3 regions of the Paeniglutamicibacter sulfureus genome follow, and region 2 is predicted to be linked to each of the others. Evidence: riboswitches for the same ligand, from Rfam matches in the RefSeq annotation. Region 2 holds a riboswitch; each other region holds the start of a gene.
The links. Region 2 has a riboswitch for cyclic di-AMP ahead of ABD687_RS11675 (M23 family metallopeptidase). Riboswitches for the same ligand answer to the same signal wherever they lie in the genome.
Positions count from the first base shown of each region.

Region 1: linked by a shared signal. The riboswitch ahead of ABD687_RS16910 (M23 family metallopeptidase) and the one ahead of ABD687_RS11675 (M23 family metallopeptidase) in region 2 are both predicted to bind cyclic di-AMP.
Region 3: linked by a shared signal. The riboswitch ahead of ABD687_RS13680 (M23 family metallopeptidase) and the one ahead of ABD687_RS11675 (M23 family metallopeptidase) in region 2 are both predicted to bind cyclic di-AMP.

Region 1 is NZ_BAAAWO010000001.1:3,720,867-3,726,065, reverse strand. Features, by position in the region: gene ABD687_RS16915 (C40 family peptidase) at 1-630, opposite strand, end outside; cyclic di-AMP (ydaO/yuaA leader) riboswitch at 636-789, opposite strand; gene ABD687_RS16910 (M23 family metallopeptidase) at 917-1,840, opposite strand; cyclic di-AMP (ydaO/yuaA leader) riboswitch at 1,928-2,101, opposite strand; gene ABD687_RS16905 (iron-dependent transcriptional repressor DtxR) at 2,194-2,889, opposite strand; gene serC (phosphoserine transaminase) at 3,087-4,208, shown strand; gene ABD687_RS16895 (DUF3027 domain-containing protein) at 4,387-4,902, opposite strand; gene ABD687_RS16890 (cold-shock protein) at 4,907-5,199, opposite strand, start outside.
Region 2 is NZ_BAAAWO010000001.1:2,554,742-2,559,940, reverse strand. Features, by position in the region: gene resB (cytochrome c biogenesis protein ResB) at 1-161, shown strand, start outside; gene ccsB (c-type cytochrome biogenesis protein CcsB) at 170-1,198, shown strand; gene ABD687_RS11680 (C40 family peptidase) at 1,619-2,464, opposite strand; cyclic di-AMP (ydaO/yuaA leader) riboswitch at 2,470-2,635, opposite strand; gene ABD687_RS11675 (M23 family metallopeptidase) at 2,752-3,582, opposite strand; cyclic di-AMP (ydaO/yuaA leader) riboswitch at 3,763-3,936, opposite strand; gene ABD687_RS11670 (ExeA family protein) at 4,471-5,199, opposite strand, start outside.
Region 3 is NZ_BAAAWO010000001.1:2,987,256-2,992,454, reverse strand. Features, by position in the region: gene ABD687_RS13690 (ATP-dependent Clp protease ATP-binding subunit) at 1-1,400, opposite strand, end outside; gene ABD687_RS13685 (hypothetical protein) at 1,536-1,778, opposite strand; cyclic di-AMP (ydaO/yuaA leader) riboswitch at 2,218-2,392, shown strand; gene ABD687_RS13680 (M23 family metallopeptidase) at 2,396-3,433, shown strand; gene ABD687_RS13675 (NAD(P)H-dependent oxidoreductase) at 3,688-4,242, shown strand; gene ABD687_RS13670 (acyl-CoA thioesterase) at 4,354-5,199, shown strand, end outside.

The DNA of each region.
Region 1 (5,199 bases), 1.2 Mb from region 2:
GCCGCGGGCGATGTTGATGCCGTGCTTTGCGTAGACGTACTTGACGAAGCCCGAGCAGTCCCAGCCCGAGGGGGTGTTGCCGCCCCATACATACGGAACGCCGACGTACTTGGCCGCGGTTGCCGCGATGCCGGACAGGTTGGCGGTGTTCATCGAGTCGCTCTTCACCTTGGGGGCCTCGGAGGCCTTAGGGGTGGAGTCGCGGTTCGAGCGGGTCACCGGCGCCATGGCGTCCGAGTTGCTGCTGGAACGGGTCACCGGGGCGGTGTCGTTGGAGCGCTCGGAAACCTCGTTGGAAACGGCGACGACAACCGGCGCGGGCGCCGGCTTGGAGGTGAACGCTGCGCGTTCGATGTTCAGGTCCTTGGCCTTGGAAGCCGCGACCGAAACGGCCTTGACGGCTACACGCTCTGCTGAGAGGCCTTCAACGGGAACTGCGCTTGCTTCGCGGGAAACATCACCCTGGGCCGGAACGCCCAAAGTGAGCACGAGGCCTGATGCGGCTGCAATCACTGCTGCCTGGCGTCCAACCGAACCAGCGTTCGAGGCAACTGCCTTCGAGATGGATTCGAGTGGGTTGGTCCGAACCGGGGTCGCGCGGTGGCGGCCCAATGCTTGACGTGTAGTCACGTAGTAATGCCTCTCCTGATGCCTGCGAGGTGAGCTGTCGGGTTCGAGTGGGAGTCACTCGGCAATCCGGCCGCCAGGCCGAACCACTTAACCCCAAGGCTTCCTGTGTGGAAACCGAATGTGGGTCCCCCGCCACTGCCAAACGAGTAATTGAACGGACACCGTGGGCTGGCAGTGCTCGGCACTTCCCGCGGCGGTGAACAGGGATGATCCCTGGTCACGTATTTAGAATATATGAAGCGAATCCAAAAGTCACGTTCTGATCACGGAACGGTGACAATTGCCGTTATAACCAGGCCTCGGGGTTTACCCACTTGCCGTTGACGATGACTTCCAGGTGCAGGTGGGGGCCGGTTGAGTTGCCCGTGCTGCCGCTCAAGGAGACGACTTCGCCGCGCTTGACCTTCTGGCCCACCGAAACCTTCAGCGACGAATTGTGGTTGTAGCTGGTGTGCAGTCCGTTGCCGTGGTCGATCTCCACACGGAAGCCCGAGTGGCCGGCCCAGGCGGCCTGCACGACGGTGCCGGCGGCGCTTGCCTTGATCGGCGTGCCCATGGGAACTGCGTAGTCCAAGCCGTTGTGGTTCATGTACCCCGGACCGGTCGGATTCTTGCGGTGGCCGAAGCGCGAGGTCAACCGGATGCTGTCCACCGGCTGGGCCAAGACTCCTTCGGCGGCCAGCTTGGTGACGTCTCCGCCGGCTGCGGTCAAGACCGTTGCCAGCTTGTCTTCCTCGGTGAACTCGCTGGTCAGCGACGCTCGCTCGATCTTGACCTCGTCGTCGGCCGGAGCCATGACGTCGACCACGACGGACTGGGCGACGCGGTCGGATCCCGCGGCTGCCGTTTCGGCTTCCTTTGCGGGAGAGGCTGCGGCGAACGCCAGACCGGAAACGGCGGCGACTGCCGCCAGCTTGTGCGTGAAGCCAAGGCGGGGGCGCTGGGCCCGGGGGGCGAACTTCAGGACATTGTCCAGTTCGTCGACCTCGGCCGGGGCGGCAACGGGTGCTGCCGGCGCAGCCAGGGCGACGGGAATTTCGGTGGCGGCAATTGCGTCCGCGTCCGGGGATACGCCATAGCGCAGGCCCGCTACGAAGCGGCGGCCGGTGTACTGCGTGTTGTCAGGGGTCTCGACGGAATCAGGGACCGCGCTCAGGGCGCGTCGACCGGAACGTCGGGAAGTGTTTTCACCACTCAGGGCGGTGTCCACGATCTGCTCTAGTGAACCTTCAGCAGGCGAAGCATCAACGGGTCCGGAAGCACGGCGGCGCCCGGGAGTGTGCTGCTGAGTCAAATGTCAACCTCTCATGTATCGCCTGCGAAGTTAGCTGTCGGATTCGAGTCATGAGATCAACTCGGCAGAGCCTACATAGTGGACTCAGCTTCACCCCAAGATCCATGGTCCAAGACCAGGAACGGCTGAATGGGTCCTCCGCCCCTACCGGGAATTCTTGCTCCGCGATCCGCCGGTAGGGTTATGCGAACCGGATCGGGACTAGATTGCCTAGGTGCAACCCAACGTGAAACACTACCGGGATTAATGTCAAAGTTACAATTCCGTTATCAATCCATGCGGCGGACAAACACGTGGGCGCTGACTTCCGTCGGAAGCTCCAGCGCGCCCTCGATCCCCTGCACCCGAACAACGACGTAATCGCCGGCCCGTTCGAGGGTGACTAGGGCGCCTGGGCGGATGCCGCCCTCATCGAGCTGCACCAGCAGCTCGGGTTCCACCTGGATGGTTTCGGCCAGTCGCTCGACGCGGACCGGGCCCGTATTCCCGTCGACCAGGGCCGAATCGAGACTTTGGACACGTATCGAGATTTCACCCAGTTCCGGCCCTCCCAGTGTCTCGAGCCCGGGGATCGGATTTCCATAGGGAGAGGACTCGGGCGAACCGAGCAACTTGAACAGGCGCTGCTCCACGCGCTCGCTCATCACGTGCTCCCAACGGCAGGCCTCTTCATGGACGTACTCCCACTCCAAGCCAATGACGTCGGCGAGCAGGCGTTCGGCCAGACGGTGCTTGCGCATCACGCCCGTTGCAACTTCTGCGCCATGTGAGGTCAGTTCGAGGTGGCGGTCGGTGGTCACCACGACCAGTCCGTCGCGCTCCATGCGGGCCACCGTCTGTGAAACCGTGGGCCCGGAGTGCCCCAGTCGCTCGGCAATGCGCGCGCGCAGGGCAATGATGCCCTCTTCCTGGAGTTCCAGGATGGTGCGCAGGTACATTTCGGTGGTATCGATCAAATCTGACACGTTTGCAGCTCCCGCAGGGGTTGATTGTTACAAGAGATCACTACGCGATCCACTCTACCCGCGTTCACATTGGCGACTCGCTATTACACAATGGGCCGCCCAGTGCGCGATTATTGAACCACTGGGCACCCTCAATGCGCATCGGATTGCCGCATCGGAAGTGCCCACAGCGGATAACCCCCCTTATGAGGAGCAACATGAGCACCGGCGTGACCATCCCCCAAGACCTTTTGCCCGTGGACGGACGATTCGGCGCAGGACCTTCCAAGGTCCGCCCCGAACAGATCCAGGCTCTCATCGATGCCGGCACGCAACTCCTGGGGACCTCTCACCGCCAGGCCCCGGTGAAGAACCTGGTCCGCGACATCCAGGAAGGCCTCAAGACGTTCTTCAACGCCCCGGCCGACTACGAAGTGGTCCTGGGCGTGGGCGGATCCACCGCGTTCTGGGACATTGCCGCATTCGGCCTGGTCCGCCACAAGGCCCAGCACCTCTCCTTTGGCGAGTTCGGCTCGAAGTTCGCCGCCGCAACCAACAAGGCGCCCTTCCTTGAGCCGTCCTCCATCATCGTCTCCGAACCAGGCACCCGGCCTGTTCCCGTGGCCGAGGCAGGCGTGGATGTATACGCTTGGCCCCAAAACGAGACCTCCACGGGCGTCGCTGCACCGGTTCACCGCGTTGAAGGCGCCGACGAGGGATCGCTTGTCCTCATCGACGCGACCTCCGCAGCCGGCGGACTGGACGTCGACGTCTCGCAGGCAGATGTGTACTACTTCGCCCCGCAGAAGAACTTCGCCTCCGATGGCGGCTTGTGGATTGCGCTCTTCTCCCCCGCGGCCATCGCCCGCGCCGAGGAAATTGCCGCCTCCGGCCGCTGGATCCCGGACTTCCTGAGCCTGAAGACGGCGATCGACAACTCGCGCCTGAACCAGACGTACAACACCCCGGCCCTGTCCACCTTGGTCACTCTCAACGCCCAGGTGCAGTGGCTCAACGCCAACGGCGGCCTGGCGTTCGCCGCAGCCCGCACCGCGGACTCGGCCTCCCGCATCTACGACTGGGCCGAGGCTTCCGAAGTGGCGACCCCGTACGTCACCGCCCCCGGGGAACGCTCCAACGTCATTGCCACGATCGACTTCGACGATTCGATCGATGCCGCTGCGGTGGCCAAGACCCTGCGCGCCAACGGCGTGGTCGATGTCGAGCCGTACCGCAAGCTCGGCCGCAACCAGCTGCGCGTGGCGACCTTCGTCGCCATTGAGCCCGAGGACGTTTCGTCCCTGCTCAAGTGCATCGAATACGTGCTGAAGAACAGCTAGCTTCTTCAGCCTACGAATCGGGCGGCGCCCACCCACGGTTGATCCCGCGGGTGGGCGCCGCCCGATCTATTTGAGCCGATGCCTGCCGCCCGACGGCAAGGGCGCGGGTAGCGATCCGACGATCGCTACCCGCTCCCTTGTTCATTTCAGGGGACAAGTCCCCTGGTTGCCTATTCAGCTATTTGGCATCTTCGTCCCAGACGTCTTCATCGGAGGCGACTTCGTCCGTCGCGGCCGCGGATTCGGTCTCGGTTTCCGCGGATTCTTCCTCCGTGCCTGAGGGGGCGGAATTGTCCGAGCCCTCCGGAGCCGAAGCTTCGGCGATGCCGTCCGCAACTGCGGCGGCGTCCTCGGCGGCCTGGCGCTCGGCGTCCATTTCCTCCGGTCGAACTCGCTCGGCCCACGGCACCCAGGCCGGGGCCAGCAGTGCGTCCTCGCCGGGAAGGATCCCGACCTCGCACACCGTGAGGTCCTTGGCCTGGGCACGCGGGATGCGGGTCAGCGTGGCAAACCAACTCCAGCCCTCGTAGCCGGGGAGCAACACGTCAAATCGGTGGGTCACCAGGCGTTCGCCGTCGTTCACGGCTTCCTGGTATTCACCGATCGTTGCCTCGTCGGTGATTTCCAGCAGCGCCTTGCGCGCCTGGTCCACGGCCTTGGCCAGTGTCGTATCGAGCATTACTTTGCGGGACATGGGTTCAGGCATCCAAATCGTCGGCTACGGCGCGCAGCACTGCTGCAACCTTGGCGCCTTGGGCTTTTTCGGGGTAACGGCCCCTGCGCAGTCCGTTGGAGACCGAGTCGAGCACTTTGATGAGGTCTTCGATCAGCACCGCGGTGTCCTCGGCAGGCTTGCGCTTGGCGCGGGCCACCGAGGGTGCGTCGTCAATGATGCGAACGCTCAGGGCCTGGGCACCCTTGCGGCCTTCGGCGACACCGAATTCCATGCGGGTACCCGGTCGCAGCTCGGTCGTGCCCACGGGCAGCGCCG
Region 2 (5,199 bases):
TGAGAATCAAGACCTCCGTTGACGGCTCGGGCCGTGAAGAGCGGGTCATCGAATACGGATTGCTGGCCCGTGGCGAAGACCACGGGCTTGAGTCCGAAGCCAAGGAGCTGCGCAAGCTTCTTGAACAGCAGTGGCCCGCCGTTCAGCGGGCCGGAGTCTAGGAGAACCTATGGAAAACGACATGCCCACGATCAACGTGGCCCTGGGGCAGTACAGCGACCTGTTCATGTTGCTCGCCGCGATGGTCTACGCATCCGCCTTCGTGGCATTTGCGTGGGACCTTGCGAAGTCGAGCAAGCTCATCCAGGAAATCGACACACAGGCGGTTGTTTCTGAAAAGAAGGTCCTGGTTGCTGCCGGAGCCATCGCGCCGCCCCCTTCGGGGACCCCGGACAACGCCTTGGTCAACGATTCCATGACCTACACCGCTGCCTCGGCCAAGCGGATGGCGGCCAAGGTCGCGGTCTCGCTGAGCTGGCTGGGCGTGCTGCTGCAGGGCTTTGCCGTGGTCTCCCGCGCTATCGCGACCGGGCGCGTGCCGTGGGGCAACATGTATGAGTTCCTGTCCACCGGTTCCTTCCTGGTGGCCCTGGTGTTCATGCTGGTGCTGGTGAAGAAGGACCTGCGCTTCATGGGCACCTTCGTCATCGGCCTGGTCACCGTCATGCTGTGCGGCGCCACCATGGGCTTCCCGACCCCCGTTGCCCACCTTGTCCCTGCCCTGCAGAGCTACTGGCTGATCATCCACGTCTCGATCGCGGTCTTGGCTTCCGCACTGTTCACCATCACCTTTGCGATGAACGTGCTCCAGCTGCTCCAGCACACGCGCATGGATGCCCTGGCCGCCGGAAGGAAGGACAAGATGCCGTTCATGCGCCTGGTCCCCGGCGCGGCTCCCTTGGAAAACTTCGCCTACCGCATCAACGCGGTCGCCTTCGTGATGTGGACCTTCACCTTGATAGCCGGTGCCATTTGGGCCGAGGCCGCCTGGGGCCGCTACTGGGGCTGGGACACCAAGGAAGTCTGGACCTTCGTGATCTGGGTCGTCTACGCCGGCTACCTGCACGCCCGGGCAACCGGCGGCTGGACCGGCGCACGCTCGGCCTGGCTGAGCATCATCGGTTACCTCTGCCTGGTCTTCAATTTCACCGTCGTGAACCTCTACTTCAACGGACTGCACTCCTACGCCGGAGTCTAAACCGCCTTCCGCGGGAACCAACGCGGGTATGACAGTCCGCCGAAGCGTGCATACACTCAGGATCCAGATGACGTTCTTGGATTTCGTCTAGTGGTGGGTGTCGCGGCGGGATGCATTCGGCTAAGAGTCCCACCGCGACCCCCCGCACCCAAGAGGTTAACCCGGTCCTTGTGAAACAGGGCGCCCGCTTGGGGCCGCAGCGAATTACGCATTATTAGAAGTGCTTTTTGACCGCTGTCGCAGGAGATTATCCAGAATATTTCTGATGTGAACTTGGCTACCATCGTTCCAGTTCAGCGTAACTGGGCCCTGTCAAGCATAGCGCAGGTCAAGGACCCGCTATGAGGGAGAACCCATGTCAAAAGAACCAAGGCCTCCGTCGATCCTTGCGGATCGACGGAGGCCTTGGAACGCTTGCGCTTAGCCCTTGAGGGTGTAGTACCCGTAGAGGGGGTTGCGAGTCACATTGTGGAGAAGCGTGTCCGTAGTCGGGTTCTGTGCGCCGATCATCTTGCCGCCGCCGAGGTAGATGCCGACGTGGCCGCCGCCGTTCTGGAAGACCAGGTCGCCGGGCTTCGGAGAGCTGGTGCGGACGAACTGGCCGGAGGCGCGGATGGCGGAGGTGCCGCGGGCGATGTTGATGCCGTGTTTTGCGTAGACGTACTTGACGAAGCCGGAGCAGTCCCAGCCCGACGGGGTATTGCCGCCCCATACGTAGGGAACGCCCTCATACTTGGCGGCGGTTGCAGCAATGCCGGAGAGGTTCGCGGTGTTCATCGAATCGCTCTTGGGCTTCGGGGTCGAGGCTTCCGGCGCACTGTCGCGGTTCGAGCGGGTGACCGGCGCGTAGGCATCAGAGTCGTTGTTGGAGCGAGCCATCGGAGCGGTGTCGTTGGACCGCGTCTTCGTCGCGGTGCTGCTGGGGGCAACTTCCTTGGCCACGGCAACCACGACGGGAGCAGGGGCAGGCTTCGAGGTGAACGCCGCGCGCTCGATGGTCAGGTCCTTGGACGCCGAGACCGAAACGGCCTTGACGGCTACACGCTCCGGGCTAAGCCCTTCAACGGGAACGGCGCTTGCTTCGCGGGAAACATCGCCCTGGGCCGGAACACCCAAAGTGAGGACCAGGCCGGAGGCGGCGGCAACGACTGCTGCCTGGCGGCCAACGGATCCGGCGTTCGAGGCGACTGCCTTCGAGATGGATTCGAGCGGGTTGATCCGAACCGGGGTCGCGCGGTGGCGGCCCAATGCTTGACGTGTAGTCACGTGGTAATGCCTCTCCTGATGCCTGCGAGGTGAGCTGTCGGGTTCGAGTGGGAGTCACTCGGCAATCCGGCCGCCAGGCCGAACCACTTAACCCCAAGGCTTCCTGGTGTGGAAACCGAAAGTGGGTCCCCCGCCACTGCCAAACGAGTAAGTGAACGGACACCGTGGGCTGGCAGTGCTCGGCACTTCCCGCGGCGGTGAACAGGGTTGATCCCCGATCACTTACTTAGAATATATGAAGCTAATCCACAAGTCACGTTTTGGTCACGGAACAGTGACAATTGCCGTTATAACCAAGCCTCGGGGTTTACCCACTTGCCGTTGACGATGACCTCGAGGTGGACGTGGCAGCCGGTCGAGTTGCCCGTGGTGCCGACAAGCGCGACAACTTCTCCGCGCTTGACCTTCTGGCCCACCGACACCTTGAGTGCCGAATTGTGGTTGTAGCTTGTCTCCAGCCCGTTGCCATGGTCGATCTGCACGCGATTGCCGGAGTGGCCGGCAAACTCGGACTGCACGACAGTGCCGGCGGCACTGGCCTTCACAGGGGTCCCGCACGCGGCGCCGTAGTCCAGCCCGTTGTGGTTCATGAAACCCGGGCCGGTCGGATTCTTCCGGAACCCGAAACGCGAAGTCAATCGCACGGTGTCCAACGGTTGGGCCAGGACCCCGCCGCTTTCGACTTTGGTGACATCGCCGCCGGAAGCGGTCACGACCGTTGCCAGCTTGTCTTCCTCGGTGAACTCGCTGGTCAGCGAGGCCCGCTCGATCTTGACCTCGTCATTGGCCGGGGCCTTGACATCTGCGACAGCAGTCTGGGCGACGCGCTGGGTCTCCGAGGCAATTTCCTCGACATCCTGCCCCGGGGTGACGGCGGCGAATGCCAGACCGGAAACGGCTGCGACTGCTGCGATCATGTGCGCATACCCAAGTCGGGGGCGTTGCGTCCGGGGCTCGAACTTCAGGACGTTGTCCAGTTCGTCGACTTCGGCCGGAGCTGCAACCGAAGTCGTGGGAGCAACCAGGGGAGTAGGGATTTCGGTGGCGGCAATGCTTGCCGCGTCCGGGGATGCGCCGTAGCGCAGGCCCGCCGCAAAGCGGCGGCCAAGGTACTGCATGCTATCGGGGGCCTCGACGGAATCCGGGACCGCGCTCAGGGCGCGTCGACCGGAACGTCGGGCAGTGCTTTCACCGCTCAGTGCGGTGTCCGCGATCTGCTCTAGTGAACCTTCAGCAGGCGAAGCATCAACGGGGCCGGAAGCACGGCGGCGCCCGGGAGTGTGCTGCTGAGTCAAATGTCTACCTCTCATGTATCGCCTGCGAAGTTAGCTGTCGGATTCGAGTCATGAGATCAACTCGGCTGAGCCTACATAGTGGACTCAGCTTCACCCCAAGATCCGTGGTCCAAGACCAGGAACGGTTGAATGGGTCCTCCGCCCCTACCGGGAATTCTTGCTCCGCGATCCGCCGGTAGGGTTATGCGAACCGGATCGGGACGGATTTGCGTAAGTGAAACCCAACGTGTAACTCTACCGGGGTATATAAAAAAGTTACAATTCCGTTATCAATCCATGCGGCGGACAAACGCGTGGTCCCGGGCTTCGGGCGAAAGTGAGGTCATGGGTTTCATTCGCGAATACGGCCGTCGAACTCGCCTACGTCTGGTTCCGTTCTTCCCCCTTTCCGGGTGTTCATGTGTCAGAACACGTCCAATCCCGCCTTGGTACTACATGTGTGGCAGCAACGGATCGCCGAAGTGATAGGTGAAGAGTAGGGAAAGGGCGACATAGCGGTTGTGAGGTTCATCCGTTTCATGGGCAGCCCCTGGAAGAAGTCCTCATCTACGCAGACGACCACGCATGCTGCTGTTGACCGTCGCGTAATTTGACGATGAAGCCGCCACCGAGTTTGACGACGAACCTGCCATAGAAACGCCTCGCCAGGATGATCTTGGCGAGGCGTTCGTGGTCATGCCGGCGGGCTGGTCGGCAGGGGTGCCGGTTGGGTTATTCGCTGAATTCGCTCACCGCCGACTGCGCCGCGGATTGGTCCACGATCGCGCCTTTGGCCGAGCGGGTGGCCATGAGTGCGGCCAGGGCCAGGTTGTTCACGGTGCGCGGGTAGCCACGGGACGCCTGATGGATGACGGTGATCGCATCTTCGGAGAACAAGGGATCAGTTCGGCCTGCGAATCCAAGATGTCCCTTGATGTAGTCGCTGGTGTCCTCCAGATTCATCCCGTTGATGGTGAACCGGGTCCCGATCCGTTGGTCCAGGGCGGCCAGCACCGCCAGTTTCAACCGGCGCCGCAGGGTGGGTTGACCGATGAGCAACAACGCGAAATGCGACTCCGTATCCATGCTGACGTTTGAGAGCATCCTCAATGATTCGAGGTCTTCGTTGGTCAGCAGGTGTGCTTCATCGATGACAATCACCGGCAGGCGAGAGCGTTCGTCGAGTTCGCCGGCGAGCAGGGCCGCGGCCTGCGCGGCCAGGGCTCCGGAGAAGAAGGAGGGCGTGGCCCCCAGCGCGGTCACAATCGCTGCACGGATCCCGCGGATCCCGATGGTCGGATCCGGGACATAGATGATTTGGTGGCGGGATGGTTCCAGGTGCGCCAGTGCGGCGCGGGCCGCCACGGTCTTCCCGGCCCCGACTTCCCCGGCGATCACTCCCATGCGGCGCTGGTCGATGCACCAGGAGATGCGGGCGACCGCCTCGCGGTGCCCGGGGTG
Region 3 (5,199 bases), 430 kb from region 2:
GCGGCTGCGAGCTCGGCTATCCGCGACTTCAGCGCCACGGTGTCGATGCCCGGTCCGCGCTTGAGGCCCAGCCGGGCACCCGCGGTATCGATCAGGTCGATGGCCTTGTCCGGCAGGAACCTGTCGGTCACGTAGCGGGCCGACATTTCCACCGCGGCGCGGATCGCCTCGTCGGTGTAGGTGACCCGGTGGTGCTGCGCGTACCTTTCCTTCAATCCGTGCAGGATCGTTACGGCGTCCTCAAGGGAGGGCTCGCCGATGGTCACAGGCTGGAAGCGGCGTTCCAAGGCGGGATCCTTCTCGACCTTGCGGTATTCGGCCAGCGTGGTGGCGCCGATGAGGTGAAGCTCGCCGCGGGCCAGCCGTGGCTTGAGGATGTTGCCGGCATCCATGGAGCCCTCGCCGCCTGAGCCGGCGCCGACCACGGTGTGCAGCTCGTCGATGAAGACGATCACCTCCCCGTCCTGCGCGGCGATCTCGTCCATGGTCTGGGTCAGGCGCTCCTCGAAGTCGCCGCGGTAGCGGGTGCCGGCGACCATGGCCGGCAAGTCGAGCGCGATGATGCGCTTGCCTGCCAGCTGATCCGGCACCTCGCCGGCGACGATGGCGCGGGCGAGGCCCTCGACAACGGCGGTTTTCCCGACGCCGGCCTCGCCGATCAGCACCGGGTTGTTCTTCGTGCGCCGGGCCAGGATCTCGATGGTCTGCTCGATCTCCTGCGTGCGGCCGATCACCGGGTCCAGCCCGTCCTCGGCGGCCCGGGCGGTCAGGTCCATGCCGAATTTCTCCAACAATGGCGTCTCACCCTTGGCGGGCTGGTTGGCCTCGGCGGATTTCCGCTGGGTCGGAGCGGAACCGGAGCGTTGTTGATCGGCACCCTCGGCGGCGGCCTGCAGGGTCTGTGGAGTGACTCCGGCGGCGCCGAGCACCTGCCCGGCCGGGGATTCGGTGTTGAGCACGAATGCCAGGAACAGGTGTTCGGGATCGATGTAGGTTGAGCCGAAGGCGCGGGCGACCTGGTAGGCGTCGAGCAGGGCGCGCTGGGCCGATGGGGTCAGCGCGGGAGCGGATTCGGAGTGTCGCGGCCCGGTTTCGGGCAAGCGCTGTTCGGCGTCGCGGGCAATCGCCCCGGCGTCGGCCCCGGAGCGGCGCAGGGCCTCGTCGACGGGCTCGATCTCGAGCATCACGCGCAGCAAGTGCAGCGCGTCGATGTCGGGGTGGCCGTGTTCAACGGCGAATTGCGCGGCACGGGTCAGTACCTCGTGCGTGTGGCGGCTGAGCAGTCGGGTGATGTCGACGGGGCGCCCGAAGCGGCTGGTGCGCTGGCCTTGCAGGTAGCGCGCCAGGAAATCCTCGAAAGAGCCGTTGCCGGCGCCGGATGGGCCAAAGAATGCTGGCATGTTTCCTCCTATTGGATACTTGAGTGCCCTTGGCTCAAGTTAACGCGGATGCCAACAGGATATTCCCGGGCGTGATTCCGGCGGGGCAATGTTCGCCGACGGCGAGATGCCGGGGGCGACGGCCTGGAGATGCTTTCAGCACGGCAGCACGGAATATGCCTGCTTCAGGGTGTCACCCGCCCGCTTGCCCTTCAGGCAAGCGGCTCGTGGGGGACGGTGGTCCTTCTTGCCCGAGGCGTGGAGGTGCCAGTGTTCCCTTTTCCGCACGCCGAGACGCAGGCAGGTGATAGTCCTGTCCATCAACAAGGACTTCGCAGCGGCCACAATGTTCCCGTTAAGGAAGAAGGTCCAACCCAGGATGGATTTGCGGGTCTTCACCTACTGAACCTGCCGCATTATCCGCAACTGGTTGAAGGCGTGGTGAGCCGCAATGGAGGGAATCAGCCCGACGACCGGCTTGGACTGCACCATCCGCACCGCCGCAGAGCCCGGGCCCACCGTCTACTTGATCACATTTAAGCTACCGTCCCGGGGGAGCTCCTGACTATTGCCATCCAGATGGAATCCGGGCTGCTGGCGCAGCCCTACTATGACGCCATCCGACCGGGCTCCTAGTCACCATGGAAAGTGCCGGAAGTCCGCACTTGTGCGGGTGTACGGGATCGAGGGAGCGAGAGCCATCGACCGGTGTCGGCGCCCACGTATTTGTCCGCCGCATGGATTGATAACGGAATTGTAACTTTTGTATTTACCCTCGTAGGGTTTTACATCGGGTCGCATCTAGGCAACCCAGTCCCGATCCGGTTCGCCCAACCCTACCGGCGGATCGCGGAGTAAAAATTCCCGGTAGGGGCGGAGGACCCAATCAACCGATCCTGGTCTTGCACCATGGATCTCGGGGTGAAGTTGAGTCCACCTTGGTGGGCTCGGCCGAGTTAATCTCATGACTCGAATCCGACAGCTAACTTCGCAGGCGATACATGAGAGGTAATCATTTGACCCAGCACCATAATTCCGCGCGCCGCCGCGCGTCCGGCCCCGTTGATGCCAAGCCCGCCAACGCTTCCATGGAGCAAATCGCGAGCGGCGAAAACACTTCCCGGCGGTCGGGCCGCCGCGCACTCGGCGCGGTCCCGGATTCCGCGCAATCCCCGAATGACACGGAGTATGCCGGCCGCCGATTCGTGGCAAGCCTCCGCTATGGAGCGGCCCCGGACGCTTCATCCATGGCCGCCGCCGAAGTCCCTTCCGCATCTGGTGCACAGTCGGTGCCCCTGCCGATGCCTGCGGAAGCCGGCAAACTGGACAGCGTTCGGAAGTTCGCCCCCCGGGACCGGCGCCCCCGCCTCGGGTTGGCGCACAAGCTCGCAGCAGTCGCCGCCGTGTCCGCCCTGGCATTCGCTGCCGCCCCCGCGCAGGAGGCCGAGGAGGTTGCCCCAGAGCCCCAGCGCGTCGCCCAGACCGCCGTCGCGGATGTCAAAGCCCCGGCCAGTGACAAGCTCACGGTCGATCGCGCCTCGGTGACCAGCAAGTTCATCAAGGTGGAAAAGAAGGAAAAGAAGCCGGCCCCTGTCACGACCGTTGCCGCCGCAAAGGTCGCCAAGGACGCCAAGCCGGCGCCCGCCGCCACCGCTGACACCGGAAAAGTCACCAAGCTCGCCCAGCCGGTGGACAGCATCCGGTTGACGTCGCGCTTTGGTTTCCGCAAGAACCCGACCGGTCCGGGGTACATGAACCACAACGGCCTGGACTACGCAGTTCCCATGGGTACACCGATCAAGGCAAGCGCCGCCGGCACCGTCGTGCAGGCCGAATGGGCCGGCCACTCCGGCAACCGCGTCAAAATCGACCACGGCAACGGGCTGGAAACCAGCTACAACCACAACTCGGCCCTCAAGGTGTCCGTGGGACAAAAGGTCGGGCGCGGCGAGGTCGTCGCCCTGGCTGGCAGCACGGGCAACTCAACAGGCCCCCACCTGCACCTCGAGGTCATCGTCAACGGCAAGTGGGTCAATCCCGAGGGCTGGCTGTAACGGCCAGGACTCGCCGATTTTTGGCGGACTTCATTTCGTATACCTCGAGAAGGCGTCCTGCAAAGCTGAATCGATGCAGATCACCACGGCAATGACCGCAAGAACGCCCACGATTCTCCCTACGCGGCCGCTTCCGAGCATCCGCCAATGTGTTGCTCGTCACGGCCGTGTGGGGAATCGAGATGCCCATTGCGTGGTTGGCATTGATTGACGCATCAAGCAGCACCCCCCGAAAAAACAGGAGACTTCCTCTTATGGCAACCACCGTCCTGACCCTCGTCGGTTCCCTCCGCAACGGTTCCACCAACCAGCAGCTGGCCGAGGCCACCGTCGCGAACGCCCCTGAGGGCGTTGAGGTAAACCTTTACGCCGGCATCGAGGACATTCCGTTCTACAACGAGGACATCGACGTCGAGGGACAGGTTCCGGCTGCTGCCGTCGCGCTGCGCGAAGCCGCCGGTGCGGCCGACGCCCTGCTGCTGGTTTCCCCCGAGTACAACGGCACCATGCCTGCAGTGCTGAAGAACGCCATCGACTGGCTTTCCCGCCCGATGGGCGCCGGCGCCGTCTTCGGCAAGCCCGCCGCCGTCATCGGCACCGCCTACGGCCAGTTCGGTGGCGTGTGGGCCCAGGACGAGGCCCGCAAGGCCGTCGGCATCGCCGGCGCCACCGTGCTGGAAGACGTCAAGCTCTCCATCCCGGGTTCGCTGGTCCGCTTCGCCGAGACCCACCCGAAGGACGACGCAGAGGTTGTTGGCCAGGTTTCGGCAGTGCTCGAGGGCATCCGCGCCGCCGCCGAAAGCAACTAGTCCAGAAATGGCATTGACCCTTCGGGGTCGATGAGTGCACCTGTGGCCGGTACCTGTTTCGGGTGCCGGCCACAAGCGTCTGTTGCGGCGGCACATGGCTAGTATTGGCACATGAACGACGTGATGACGCTGCGCTTCCTGGCCGCACCGACCGATGTTTCCGAAGACGGGCTCACGGTCCAGGCCGGGCGCGTGCTCGAGTGGATCGACAAGGCCGGCTACGCCTGCGCCGTCGGCTACTCCGGCGGCTACTGCGTCACCGCCTACGTCGGGAACGTCCACTTCACCCGGCCCATCGAAAACGGCGACCTGATCGAGGTCACCGCCCAGATCGTGCACACCGGGCGCAGCAGCATGCAGGTGGTGGTCACCGTCGACGCCGCCGACGTGCGCGAACGCGTCTTCAAGCCCGCCATGGACTGCATCCTGGTCTTCGTGGCAATGGACGAGCAACGCCGCGCCAAGGCGGTCCCGCCCTGGAAGCCGGCCGATGCCGCAGCGGCCCAACTGGCACATGGGGCGGCCGACCGCGTGGCCGCGCGCGCCGAGATCCGCCAGGCCATGCTGGCGCAGGAGTACACGGAGGCCGGCACCGCGCCTCGCGAGAAGTTCAGGTTCCTGGCCTCCCCAACGGACGTGAACTGGGGAGGGAACGCACACGGCGGGATCGTGATGCGATGGATCGACGAGGTCGCCCGGGCCTGCGCCATGGGGTGGTGCGGGGATGATGCGGTGGCCGTCTATTCCGGGGGCATCCACTTCACCAATCCCATCCACATCGGCGACGTCGTCGAGCTCGAGGCGCGGCTGATCCACACCGGACCGCATTCCATGCACATCGCCGTGCACGTGCGCGCCCGGGACCCCCGCGAAACTCAGTGGCGCGACACCACCCAGTGCATGACTATCTTCGTCGCCCGTGACGAGTCCGGCCGCGCTTCCGCGGTGCGGCAGCTG